3 regions of the Streptomyces sp. NBC_00385 genome follow, and region 1 is predicted to be linked to each of the others. Evidence: riboswitches for the same ligand, from Rfam matches in the RefSeq annotation. Region 1 holds a riboswitch; each other region holds the start of a gene.
What was found. A riboswitch is a leader RNA that binds a small molecule or an ion and turns the genes downstream of it on or off. The one in region 1 is predicted to bind cyclic di-AMP.
Positions count from the first base shown of each region.

Region 2: another riboswitch for cyclic di-AMP. It lies ahead of OG959_RS17640 (M23 family metallopeptidase); the one in region 1 lies ahead of OG959_RS35490 (transglycosylase SLT domain-containing protein).
Region 3: another riboswitch for cyclic di-AMP. It lies ahead of OG959_RS07555 (M23 family metallopeptidase); the one in region 1 lies ahead of OG959_RS35490 (transglycosylase SLT domain-containing protein).

Region 1 covers NZ_CP107951.1:7,991,054-7,995,323, forward strand. The annotation lists gene OG959_RS35480 (FecCD family ABC transporter permease) at 1-1,070, shown strand, start outside; gene OG959_RS35485 (ABC transporter ATP-binding protein) at 1,078-1,911, shown strand; cyclic di-AMP (ydaO/yuaA leader) riboswitch at 2,207-2,392, shown strand; gene OG959_RS35490 (transglycosylase SLT domain-containing protein) at 2,396-3,283, shown strand; gene OG959_RS35495 (esterase) at 3,479-4,270, shown strand, end outside.
Region 2 covers NZ_CP107951.1:4,002,670-4,006,939, forward strand. The annotation lists gene OG959_RS17635 (aldo/keto reductase) at 1-351, opposite strand, end outside; gene OG959_RS17640 (M23 family metallopeptidase) at 661-1,830, opposite strand; cyclic di-AMP (ydaO/yuaA leader) riboswitch at 1,842-1,996, opposite strand; gene OG959_RS17645 (PP2C family protein-serine/threonine phosphatase) at 2,272-3,435, opposite strand; tRNA gene OG959_RS17650 (tRNA-Met) at 3,669-3,742, opposite strand; gene OG959_RS17655 (hypothetical protein) at 4,269-4,270, shown strand, end outside.
Region 3 covers NZ_CP107951.1:1,733,028-1,737,297, reverse strand. The annotation lists gene OG959_RS07565 (M16 family metallopeptidase) at 1-288, shown strand, start outside; gene OG959_RS07560 (M16 family metallopeptidase) at 315-1,697, shown strand; cyclic di-AMP (ydaO/yuaA leader) riboswitch at 1,924-2,090, shown strand; gene OG959_RS07555 (M23 family metallopeptidase) at 2,104-2,943, shown strand; gene OG959_RS07550 (GntR family transcriptional regulator) at 3,163-3,870, shown strand; gene OG959_RS07545 (HPr family phosphocarrier protein) at 4,074-4,270, opposite strand, start outside.

The sequences.
Region 1 (4,270 bases):
CTGTCCACCACGGAACCCGCCCGGCGGACGTGACCCCGCCCGACAGCGTCGTGCTCCGCACGGGGACGCTCTCCTGGCTCCTCCCGAGGCGCAGCGCGCTCGCCGCCGCGCTGCTCCTTCCGCTGCTGGTCCTCCTCATCACCCTGGCGGTGATGGCGAGTTCGACCGGAATGACCCTCTCGCAGACCCTTTCGGGACTCCTCGGAACCGGCGATGCCGGAACCGTCATGATCGTGCGCGACTTCCGGCTTCCCCGGGTCTTCACCGGTCTGCTGGTCGGTGCCGCCCTCGGCATCGCGGGCTGTCTCACCCAGACCCTGGCCGGCAACCGGCTGGCCACACCCGACCTGGTCGGGGTCAACGACGGCGCCACCGCTGCCGTGGTCGCCGCGGCCGCGGGATCCGCCACCGGCATGGTCGGCAACTGGTGGCTCGGCCCGATCGGAGCCGTGGCCGCCGCCGTCCTCGTCGTCCTGTGCGCGGGAGGAGCGGGGAGCGCCGGATACCGGCTGCTGGTGACCGGGATCGGCATCTCCACCTTCATCGGCGCGGTCAGCGACCTGATCATGTCGCGCGAGAACGACAACACGGCGGGCGGCGTGTTCCTCTGGGCCGTGGGCAGCCTCAACGGACGCGACTGGGACGCCGGGATGCCGTTGGCGGTGGTCCTGCTGTTCCTCGTCCCGCTCTCGCTGGCCGCCGGGCACCGGCTGCAACTGCTGCGCTTCGGCGACGAGGTGGCGAGCTCCCTCGGCGTCGACCTGCGACGGGTCCGCACCGTCGCACTCGTCCTCGCCGTCCTGCTGGCGGGCACGGCGGTCGGCGTCGGCGGCCCCATCGCCTTCGTCGCGCTGGCGGCGCCGATCCTCGCTCAGCGGCTGACCGGTCCCACCCGCGTCCCGGTCACCGCCTCGGCGCTGACCGGAGCCGCGCTGATCGCCGCGGCCGATGCGATCGGACGTGTCGCCGCGCCGGTCGAACTGCCCGTCGGGGTCGTCACCAGCGTCCTGGGCGGTCCCTTCCTCCTGTGGGTACTGCTGCGGCCAGACCCGGCCGCCGGAAAGGCGTGAGCCGCACATGACCGAGAATCCGACCGGTACGAAGGCGGGCCTCGAAGTCCGTGGCCTGCACGCCGGATATCCGGGCCGACCCGTCGTCGAGAACGTCGACCTCACTGTCCCCGCCGGGCAGGTCGTCGCGATCGTGGGACCCAACGGCTGCGGGAAGTCGACCCTGCTGCGGACCGTCGCCCGGCTCCACCGCCCCGAGTCCGGCACGGTCCTCATCGGCGGCACGGACATCTGGGAGACCGGCCGACGCAGGGCCGCCCACCATGTCGCGCTGCTGCCGCAGTCACCACGCGCCCCCGAAGCGGTCACGGTGGCCGGGCTGGTGCGCTACGGCCGCAGCCCGCATCAGGGGCTGCTGCGCCAGTGGTCGCGCGAGGACGAGCGGGCGGTACGCGAGGCACTCGACGCCACCGGGACCACCGCGCTGGCCGGGGAGCGCATCGACCGGCTGTCCGGCGGGCAGCGCCAGCGCTGCTGGCTCGCGATGGTGCTGGCCCAGCAGACCCCGGTCGTCCTGCTCGACGAACCGACGAGTGCCCTCGACCTCGGGCATGCCGTCGAGGTCCTGGAACTCGTCCGCGAGGTCGCGGCCACCGGCCGCACCGTCGTCATGGTCCAGCACGACCTCGCCGCCGCGGCCCGCTACGCCGACCTGCTCGTCGCCATGAAGGGCGGCCGCGTCATCGCCACGGGCGCACCCCGGGAGACGGTCGACGAAGCGCTGGTGAAGGAGTTGTACGCGCTCGACGCGGACATACTCGCGGCCCCGGGCGACGGCTCACCGGTCGTGGTGCCGCGCAGCCGTGCCGGCGTCGCCGTGCAGCCGACCCCCGCCCCCTGATGTCCTAATTCACCGATTCGTCGGAATGGTCAAGAATGACCACCGTGGTCATGTTTCCGGGGGTGTGACTCTCCGACGGAGGGCAAATCACCCTTTTCGGGCGCAGTGGTCAGCGTCACGTTTCCCGCTCCTGACGCGGAACCAGACGCTTCGGTTCCCTGACGCCCCAAGAAAGTTGACCCGCCCGGATGTGACGGGCGTCGCACATTTCCTTTTATTGATCTTGCGGATCAATTGTGATCAGGAATTCCGGGCTTGTTTCGCCCGGTCTTTCTCGCTTACGGTCACCGTCAATCCGGATGGAACGCCGAATCCTGCCGCCGTCCGGTAACCCGACCACTCACGTGCGGCAGGAGCGGGGGACCCAGGTTTGCCGCCGTTCCGGGAATCCGGAGCGGCTAGGGGTGAAGTCGCCATGTGCGGCCGGACATCTCCAGTCCGAACCCGACAGCTCACCTCGCAGGCGGCGGAGAGGAAAAGCGCCATGCCCATCAAGGGTCAGCACCGTCGTTCCAAGTCCACCCCCCTGACCCGCGGTCTCATTGCCGTGAGTGCGGGCGGCGCGGTTCTCGCGCTCCCCCTGATCGCTGCCGGATCGGCTTCCGCCGCACCGGTCCAGTCGGTCGTCGCGGAAAAGGCCGCAGCCCCGGTTTCCGTTGCCGGCAAGGGAATTGCCGTACAGCAGGCCAAGTCCACCACCTATTCCGTGGTCTCCGGCGATTCGCTTTCCAAGATCGCCCGCGGGCATTCCCTCGACGGCGGCTGGGCGCAGCTCTACAAGGACAACCGGAGCGTGGTCGGCGGCAACCCCGACCTGATTCACCCGGGCCTGAAGCTGACCATCGGCGCCAAGTCCACGGCCACCGCCCCCAAGGCCGCGACCAAGTCCGAATTCAAGTCGGAGAACACCTCCGGCAGCGCCGCGCAGCCGTCGGCCGACCGTGCCGAGAGCACCGACCGCGCCGACCGATCCCAGCGGACGGCGACCCCCGTCGCCGAGCAGACCGCCGAGACCGTCGAGACCGCCCCCGCGCAGAGCGCGACGGCGTACACCGACGACCTCGACGGCTGGATCAAGGAGTCCCTCGCCGTCATGGCCGAGCACGGGATCCCCGGCAGCTACGACAGCATTCACCGCAACATCCTGCGCGAGTCCTCGGGCAACCCGCAGATCGTCAACAACTGGGACTCGAACGCCGTCGCCGGCACCCCGTCCAAGGGCCTGCTCCAGGTCATCCAGCCCACGTTCGACGCCTACCACGTGCCCGGCACCTCGCTGGACATCCTGGACCCCGTCGCCAACATCACCGCCGCGTGCAACTACGCCGCCGCGACGTACGGCTCGATCGACAACGTCTTCGGGGCCTACTGATCCACTGAGGTACCGCCCTCGCGCCGAGCCGTGAAAAGGGGTGGAAGAGAGCTGGACAGCTCTCTTCCACCCCTTTCGCGATGCCGTACAACCCTTGTGCCGCAGAGCCGGTCCAACAGGGCGCCAGGAGGCTAACGGGCTCTTCCCGGCATCCCCCCGGTCCCGCCCGGTCATCCTTGAACCGAGGAGCCGCTCGTGCGCACCTACCGACCGGCCGCCGTTGTCGCGGCCTCATTCCTCCTGATGGCAGGAGCCGCCGCCGCCGCGCCCTTTGCCGCTGCCGGCACTCCCGGCGGAACGCACGCGGACGACCATCACACCGACTTCAACGGTGACGGCTACGAGGACGTGCTCATCGGCGCGCCCGGCGGGACCATCGGCGGCAAGAAGGGCGCCGGCTACGTCACCGTGCAGTACGGCGGGCCGGGCGGCATCGACACCGCCCGGGGCGCCCTCCTCAGCCAGAACACCACCGGGGTACCGGGCGGCGCCGAGGCCGGGGACGGGTTCGGCGCCGCCCTGACCACGGGCGACCTGGACGGGGACGGGTACGACGACGCCGTCGTGGGCCTCCCCGGCGAGAACGTCGAACCGGTGACCGACGCGGGCGGCATCGTCGTCCTGTGGGGCTCCGCGCAGGGGCTCTCCGGATCGGGCAGCGACTGGCTGCAGGCCGGAGAACCCGCCGTCGGCGCCGGGTTCGGCAGCGCACTCGCCGCCGCGCACTTCAGCCCCGACATACCCGGCGACCAGCTGGCCGTGACCGACCGCGCCGACTTCACCCTGTTCCAGTACGCCCCGGGAACCCGCCGGAACGCCACGTCGAGCAGCAGCCACGTCCCCGGCACCCCCGGGCGCGAGATCGCGCCCCGCGCCCTGACCACCGGCGACTACGACGGGAACGGTCTCGCCGACCTCGTCATCTCCGGCGTCACCGTCGGCGAGGAGCCGGGACACGGCTGGTCCGCGCTGCTCCTCGGCGAGGTC
Region 2 (4,270 bases), 4.0 Mb from region 1:
GTCGGTGCCGAGCCGGCGCAGCGACTCCTCGACAGCCGCCTTGATGGTGGTGGCGGAGAGCCCCTTGTAGGCAGGGTGTGAGCCGACCTTGGTGGCCACGACGATGTCGGAGCGGTTGCCGCGTGCGGCGAGCCACTTGCCGATGAGGGTCTCCGACTCGCCGCCCTCGTTGCCGGGGACCCAGGCCGAGTAGGCGTCGGCGGTGTCGATGAAGTTGCCGCCGGCCGCCGCGTACGCGTCGAGCACCGCGAAGGACTGCGCCTCGTCGGCGGTCCAGCCGAAGACGTTGCCCCCGAGGGCGAGCGGGAAGACCTGGAGGCTGGAGGAACCGAGCTTGCGGAGAGAAGTCATGGGTGGAACAACCACCTCCACGGGCTCCGCTATTCCGTGGCCTGTACATCTGAACCGGTGGACGCGGGGATGCGGAAGTGACGGAGACAGACCGGCAGCGGATGTGGAAGTGGCGGGGACAGACCGGCAGCCCTGACGTCGGGGGGTGAGCGTCAGGGCTGCCGGGGTTTCGTGGCCGGAGAACCGGCGTGAAGGGGGCGGTCTCGGACCGTCCTGAGGAAACGGTCCCCTCGGACCGTCCTCCGAAAGCGGCCCCCTCGGACCGTCCCGGGGAAACGGTCCCCTCGGACCGTTCCGCAGGAAGCGGTCTCAGACCGTCAGGCCCCGGGCCTGCAGCCAGGCCATCGGGTCGATGCCGGTGCCGTCCGGGGTGTGGACCTCCAGGTGGAGGTGCGGGCCCGTCACGTTGCCGGTCGCGCCGACGCGTCCGATGGTGTCGCCCGTCGTGACCTTCTGGCCGATGCTGACGTCGATCGAGGACTGGTGGCAGAACCACAGCTCCGTGCCGTCCTCCAACTCCAGGACCGTGCGGTAGCCGTAGGAACCGGAGTAGCCGGCCGACTTGACCGTGCCGGTGTGGATGGCCTTGATCGGGGTACCGGTCGGCGCCGCGAAGTCGAGGCCCGTGTGGTAGCCGGAGGACCACATCGATCCGGCCTCACCGAAGGTCGAGGTGATCGTGTACGAGGAGGTGGGGATGGCGTAGCTGGCGGCGAGCTTGGCGAGCCGCAGCGCCTCCGCCTTCTTCGCAGCCTCCTCCGCCGCCTTCTTCTTCTCGGCGGCGATCTTGGCCTCGGCCGCGTCCTGCTGCTTCTTCGCCTCGGCGGCGGCCTTCTCGGCGGCCGCCTTCTCCGCGGCCGCCTTGACCTCGGCGTCGGCGGCGTCCTGCTGCTGCTCGGCCTGCTGGAGGATGCGGGCGCGGAGTGCCTCACCGGCGTCCGTGGTTCCCTGCTCGGCCTCGGCGGTGGTGATACCGGCGGTCGTCAGCGGCGCGGAAGCGGTCTCGGCCGCAGCCTTCTCCGCAGCGGACTCCGACTCTCCCGAGAACAGTGCGCCGACGCCCGGGAGGGACTTGGCGTCGGGGAGATTGTCCGAGATGGAATCGGGAAGAGAGATGGAGACCGGCGGCTTGCTCTGGGCGGTGGCCATGCCACCCGCACCGACGGCCGCGATGACGCCGACACCGAGGACGGTGGAGCTGCGGGCCAGACCATTGCGCTGCTTGGCGACGCGGTGCTTGCCGCGCACGGGACGGATGGACTCCTCGGTGGGGTTCCATTCCTCCCAGGTCCTGTCGGGCCCGGCCTCGTCGGTGCGGAAGTCGTTTCCGAAGTCGCTGCCCCGATCGGTCCCGTAATCGGTCGCGTAGTCGGCCCCGCACTCCGTACCGAATGCGGTGGCGGGCCGGGTGGCGAAGTCATCGCCGTGCTCGGACCGGAACCGAGAGGGAGCTTCGGGGGCAGGCTTGTTGGACGCCACGGGGGCGCACTCCTTTCCTTCCTTCTCGCCTACCGGGTTAGCTGACGGGTTCGGAGCAGGAAGGTCTCCTACGGGTTCCTCCGTCTCACAAACAAGACAGAGATGCCCGATTCACCCCATGTAGGTGGTTCCCCGGTTCCCTTGCGGAATTCGGCGCTCGCGCACGGTGCCGCCACTGACGGCGGCTGGGACAACCGCGCTGCGTTATCGAACGTTAATAGACACCGGGGTCCGATTCCAAGCCGTTCCCACTGATCGTTCACGTCCTTGGCCTGGACTTTACGGGACACAACCGGGTGCAATCGGGCGAGTTGATCGCCCCTCGGTCATCACCCGGTTTCTGACGTTGCGTCAAATGTTATGCGGAGGGGTGCCCTTCGGTTACGGACGGTGGCATCGCCGTCCACTGCTCCCACCGCACCTTGACCGCGGGGACCCGGCTCAGCCGCCGCCGTCGCCCAGACCGACGATCTTCACGGTCCTGCGCCGGTCGGGCTGCCCCTCGGCGGGCCGCACGACCGCGAGCAGCGCCATGTCGTCCGTCGACTCGCCCCCCGTGTGCAGCCGCACGTCATCGGTCAGTGCGGAGAGGAGCTCCTCGGGCCCCGGGAAGATCCGTCCCCGCAGCCGCTCGGCAGGGTCGTAGAAGACGCCTTCGACGTTACGGGCCTCGGAGAGGCCGTCCGTATAGAGGAGGAGCGTCGCCCCGGCCGGCAGGTCCCACTCGTCGGCCCGGTCCGGCCACACCCCCAGGTCCATCCCCAGCGGCAGCGCCGGCACCGACGGACCGAGCACCTCCAGCTCCCCGTCCGTGTGCAGCAGCAGAGGCTCGGGGTGACCGCGGTTGACGATCCGCACCAGGCCCGACCCCGGCGGGACCTCGGCGAGCACGGCGGTGATGAACCCCTCGAACGCGTCCAGGCCACCACGCCGGTCCGACTCCCGCGCCAGCGCGCGCTCCAGCCGCAGCGCGACGCCCTCCAGCGTCTCCTCCTGCTCGGCCGCCTCCCGGAAGGCCCCGATGACCACCGCCACCGCCTCCACGGCATCCAGCCCCTTGCCGCGCACGTCCCCGACCACCAGCCGCACCCCCTGCGGGCTGTCCGCCACAGAGAACAGGTCGCCGCCGACGAACTCGTCCGCCTGCGCCGCCTCGTACCGCGCGGCCACCTGAAGCCCGCCGATCCGGTCCGACGGTGTCGGCAGCACCGCCCGCATGGCCGTCTCCGCGATGACGCGGGCGGAGGCAAGCTGCTCGTTGCTGCGCCGCACGACCCCGTTGATCACGACAGCCAGGACGGAGACGGTGAGGACGGTGAGCAGTTCGATGGAGGGCACGACCTGCAGCAGGGTGCCGCTGGACAGCCGCAGCACGGCGACGGCCAGCAGCGCGGCGACGCCGGTACGGACCGTGCTGGCCAGCGAGAAGAACGGCGCGGCGATCAGCGGGGCCGCCGCGAACAACGGAATGGCGGTGAACACGGGCGGGGTGAGACCGTCGAACAGCACGCCCCCGACGATCATCAGCGTGGGCAGCAACCTGACGAACCGGCGGGTCCGCACACCCCCGGCCCGCCTCGTCCGCCGCTTCTCCCGCTTCCCCACCTACTGCTCTCCTGCCCGGTGTGTCCACGGCCGCGGACGGTACCGCGCACCACCCCCAGGCTTCCCGGAGCAGGGTCGCGGGGCGACTCCTCGTCGGCCAATGGGGGTACGCGAACGCGATACGACCCCGCACCGGCCAACCCGGCGGGCCACGGACCGACGGGCCAGGGGCCCACGCCGTACAAACGAATCAGGCCCGGCACGCTGTATGCATGCCGGGCCTGATTCTTCAGTAGCGGGGACAGGATTTGAACCTGCGACCTCTGGGTTATGAGCCCAGCGAGCTACCGAGCTGCTCCACCCCGCGTCGGTAAACACAACTCTACGGCATGTTCGAGGCACTCATGACCACCCTCATGACCACCCGGCGTACACCCCGGCGCGCGCACCCCCACGGGCGACGCCCGGGCCCACAGCCCTGGCCCACAGCCCGACCCGCCCCGGACCTGCTGATCGGACCCTGATCGGACCTGTCGGCCGCCCTCAGGCCCGCCCTGTGCACCCCTACCCGCATTCGGCACCCGTTCCCCCAACCACACGGCTTGGAGGGCGAATCCACGTCGGCGAACCCGAACAAACCATCCCCGTGGCCGCCTTGACGGCGCACACCGGCAGCAGAGGACAGCCCGCCTCCCGTGGAGGGACTTCACCGGCCCGTCAACGTGTCGAAAACGAGAAGGTGTTGCAAGGAACACGTGTTCTGCCGCAAGGTAACTGCTGCATCCCCCGGACCGGTGGGCTGCCCGTGCGAGCAGGCCCCGGAACGCGCAGTCACCGCGCCCCACAAGCCACTCCCGGTCTCTCATCGCAGCCTGTCTGGAGGGCCCTCGACGAT
Region 3 (4,270 bases), 6.3 Mb from region 1:
CAGGCGCAGTTGGAGCGCGAGTGGCTGGACCGCCTCGGTACCGTCGCGGGCCGCGCCGACGAACTGTGCCGGTTCGCCGTGCTGTTCGGTGACCCGCAGCTCGCCCTGACCGCCGTGCACCGGGTGCTCGACGTGACCGCCGAGGAGGTCAAGGCGGCCGCCAGGGCCCAGCTGCGGCCCGACAACCGGGCGGTGCTGGTGTACGAGCCGGTCGAGCCCGCCGAAGCCGCCGAAGAGGCGGATGCCGCCGCGACCGACACCGACGCGCACGAAGGAGCGGACAAGTGACCGACGCTGCCGCGACTGGAGTTTCGATGGAGTACCACCCGCAGCCCGCCCCCGGCGTGGCCAGGCCCTGGGCCTTCCCCGCGCCCGAGCGCGGCTCCCTGCCCAACGGCCTCACGGTCCTGCGCTGCCACCGTCCCGGCCAGCAGGTCGTCGCCGTCGAGATCTTCCTCGACGCCCCCCTGGACGCCGAGCCCGAAGGGCTGGACGGGGTCGCCACGATCATGTCCCGCGCCCTGTCCGAGGGCACCGACAAGCAGAGCGCCGAGGAGTTCGCCGCCGAGCTGGAGCGGTGCGGCGCCACGCTGGACGCCCACGCCGACCATCCCGGCGTCCGGGTCTCCCTGGAGGTTCCGGCCTCCCGGCTGGCCAAGGCGCTCGGCCTCGTCGCCGAGGCGCTGCGGGCTCCGGCCTTCGCCGACAGCGAGATCGAGCGTCTCGTGGGCAACCGGCTGGACGAGATCCCGCACGAGCAGGCCAACCCGGCCCGGCGTGCCGCCAAGCAGCTCTCCAAGGAGCTGTTCCCGGCCACGGCCCGTATGTCGCGTCCGCGCCAGGGCACCGAGGAGACCGTGGCCCGGATCGACTCCGCGGCCGTGCGCGCCTTCTACGACGCACACATCCGCCCGTCCACCGCGACCGCCGTGGTCGTGGGCGACCTGACCGGAATCGACCTGGACGCGCTGCTCGCCGACACCGTCGGTGACTGGTCGGGCAACACCGCGGAGCCGCGCCCCGTCCCGCCGATCACCGCCGACGACGCGGGCCGTGTGGTGATCGTGGACCGTCCCGGCGCGGTGCAGACGCAGTTGCTGATCGGCCGGATCGGCGCCGACCGGCACGACAGCGTCTGGGCGGCCCAGGTGCTCGGCACCTACTGCCTGGGCGGCACGCTCACCTCCCGGCTCGACCGGGTGCTGCGCGAGGAGAAGGGCTACACCTACGGCGTGCGGGCCTTCGCCCAGGTGCTGCGCTCGACGGCTCCGGACTCCGCCTCCGGGGCCACGGGCGCCGCCATGCTCGCCATCAGCGGTTCCGTGGACACCGAGTCCACCGGCCCGGCGCTGGAGGACCTGTGGAAGGTCCTGCGGACCCTGGCGGCCGAAGGGCTGACGGACGCCGAGCGCGAGACGGCCGTGCAGAACCTCGTGGGCGTCGCCCCGCTGAAGTTCGAGATGGCGGCCTCCGTCGCCGGTACCCTCGCCGACCAGGTCGAGCAGCATCTCCCGGACGACTACCAGGCGCAGCTCTACGCGCGCCTCGCCGACACCGGCACGGTGGAGGCGACGGCGGCCGTGGTCAACGCCTTCCCGGAGGACCGGCTGGTCACGGTTCTCGTCGGGGACGCCGCACAGATCGCCGACCCGGTCCGGGCCCTCGGCATCGGTGAGGTGTCGGTCGTGACCGGCTGAGCACACCGGTCATCTCGCCCCGTACCAGGGCGAACGGAAGAGTGACGCAAGGTCCCGGCGGAGCGGTCTCCGCCGGGACCTTCCTTTTGTCCGCTTTGGTGGAGAGGCTGCCTGTCTGCCCTGTGGGATGCGCTACAAAACGGCCTGTCCGTTTGGTGACGGGAAGTGCCCCCGCTTAGCGTCGGCTCCGCTGTCCGCCACTCGTATGCCGCATCCGTGACATACCGGGCAGTCATCGCCGAGTCCCCGTCAGGCGCGAGCCTGGGGAGCCGGGGACCCACGCAGTCCCTGGGGTGAATCGGGTGGCCGTGTCCCGCAGGGAACCGGTGATCCGTAGGAGACCTTCCTGCTCCGAACCCGTCAGCTAACCCGGTAGGCGAGAAGGAAGGAAAGGACCAGCCACTTCATGGCGTTCACCCGTGCCACCGGGAAGCATCGTGCCCCGGGCCGTCTGACGCGCAGCGGCGCGAAGGCCGTCGGCATCGCGACCCTGGCCACCACCGGCGTCATCGGAGGACTGGCCTCCCCGGCCCTCGCCGCGGACACCGGGGCCCCCGCCGCCGGCGACACCGGCCTCACCCAGGTCATCGCCATCGAGAACGTCCTCGCCGAGCGGATCGACGCCCAGGCGGACGCGCAGCAGCACCAGGCCGACGTCGCCGAGAAGAAGGCCGAGGCAGCCAACGCCGCCGCGAAGAAGAAGGCCGAGGCCAGGAAGAAGGCCGAAGCCAAGGCTGCCGCGAAGGCCGAGGCCGCCGCGAAGGCGAAGGCCGCCCGGGCCGAGAAGGCCCGCGAGAGCGCCGCCCGCGCCGCCCGTTCCGCCGAGCGCACCCGGCTCGGCTCCTTCCAGCTCCCCGTCGCCGGTTCGTACGTGAGCACCGGCTACAAGTCCAGCGGCTCCATGTGGTCCTCCGGCAGCCACTCCGGCATCGACTTCCACGCCGCTTCCGGCAGCTCCGTCGTCGCCGTCGGCGCCGGTACGGTCGTCGAGGCCGGCTGGGGCGGGGCGTACGGCAACAACATCGTGCTGCGGATGACGGACGGCACGTACACCCAGTACGGCCACCTCTCCTCGATCGGCGTGTCCGTCGGCCAGAGCGTCGGTGCCGGCCAGCAGATCGGCCTCTCCGGCTCCACCGGCAACTCGACCGGCCCGCACCTCCACTTCGAGGCCCGCACCACGCCCTCGTACGGCTCCGACATGGACCCGGTCGCCTACCTGCGCGCCCACGGCGTCTCCGTCTGACCGGCCGACGACCCCTCGCTCAAGGCCCCGGCACCACGCCGGGGCCTTCGCCGTGTCCCGTGCCGCGGCGGTCCGCGGTGGTCGTTCCGGAACGGCCCGGTGACCAAAAGATATTCATGAATTTCCACCCGCCGTCGGAAATGCGACCGCATTGCAATAGAGTCGCAGGACAGGCGTCGATCGGCCGCGTTTCGCGGGGATTAAGGCGGAGGTTCGGACATGCGCATTCCGGCGCATTCGGTATGCACGGCAATCCGTGAAGACATCGTCTCAGGTGTCTTCGAACGCGGCAGCCGACTCACCGAGGAGGTGCTCGCACGGCGTTACGGGGTCTCCCGGGTGCCGGTACGGGAAGCGCTGCGCACCCTGGAGTCCGAAGGGTTCGTGGTCACCCGCAGGCACGCCGGAGCCTGCGTGGCCGAGCCCACCGAGCAGGAGGCCGCCGACCTCCTGGAGGTCCGGATGCTGCTGGAGCCGCTCGGTGCGGCCCGCGCCGCCCACCGCCGCTCGGACGCGCACCTCAAGGTGCTGCGCGGCCTGGTCAGGCTCGGCCAGGAGCGCGCCCGGCGGGGCGAGGGCGAGGACCTGCGCTCCCTGGGCGGCTGGTTCCACGAGACGCTCGCGCAGGCCTCCGGCAGCCCCGGCCTGATCGCGCTGCTCACCCAGCTACGGCACAAGACCACCTGGATGTACGCGATCGATTCCCCGGCCCGTCCGGCCGATTCCTGGGCCGAGCACGGAGCCATCGTGGACGCCGTGGCACGAGGGGACGCGGAGAGGGCACGGGCGCTGACCGCCCAGCACGCCGAGCGGGCCGCCGGCGCGTACCGGCTGCGCAGCCCCGGCCGGACGGAGTCCGCCGTGGCCCGGACCGGCCGGGTGAGGACTTCGCAACATGCCGTAAACACCCCGAGCGGCCGTCATTAACAAGTGCGCCGTATACAAAGAGTGGGCATTTCGAGGGGCTTTCTTTCTGCTGCCCAATTCGCCCCCGCCGAGCCATTCGGCGACCCGCGACTTTTGCCTGAACGAAAGCGCTGAACGAGGGCGCTGAACGAAAGAGCCGCGGCACCCGGTCGGGGGTGTCGCGGCTCTTTCGCGGGAATTCCCGCGGTCATGGCCCGTCGGGGTCAGACGGTCTCCGGAAGCTCGTCGAGCCCCTCGGCGACCAGCTTGGACAGACGGTCCAGAGCGGCTTCGGCGTTGTCGGCCTCGGACGCGAGGACGATCTCCTCGCCGCCCTGCGCGCCGAGTCCGAGCACGGCGAGCATGGAGGCCGCGTTCACCGGGTTGCCATCGGCCTTGGCGATGGTCACGGGGATGCCGG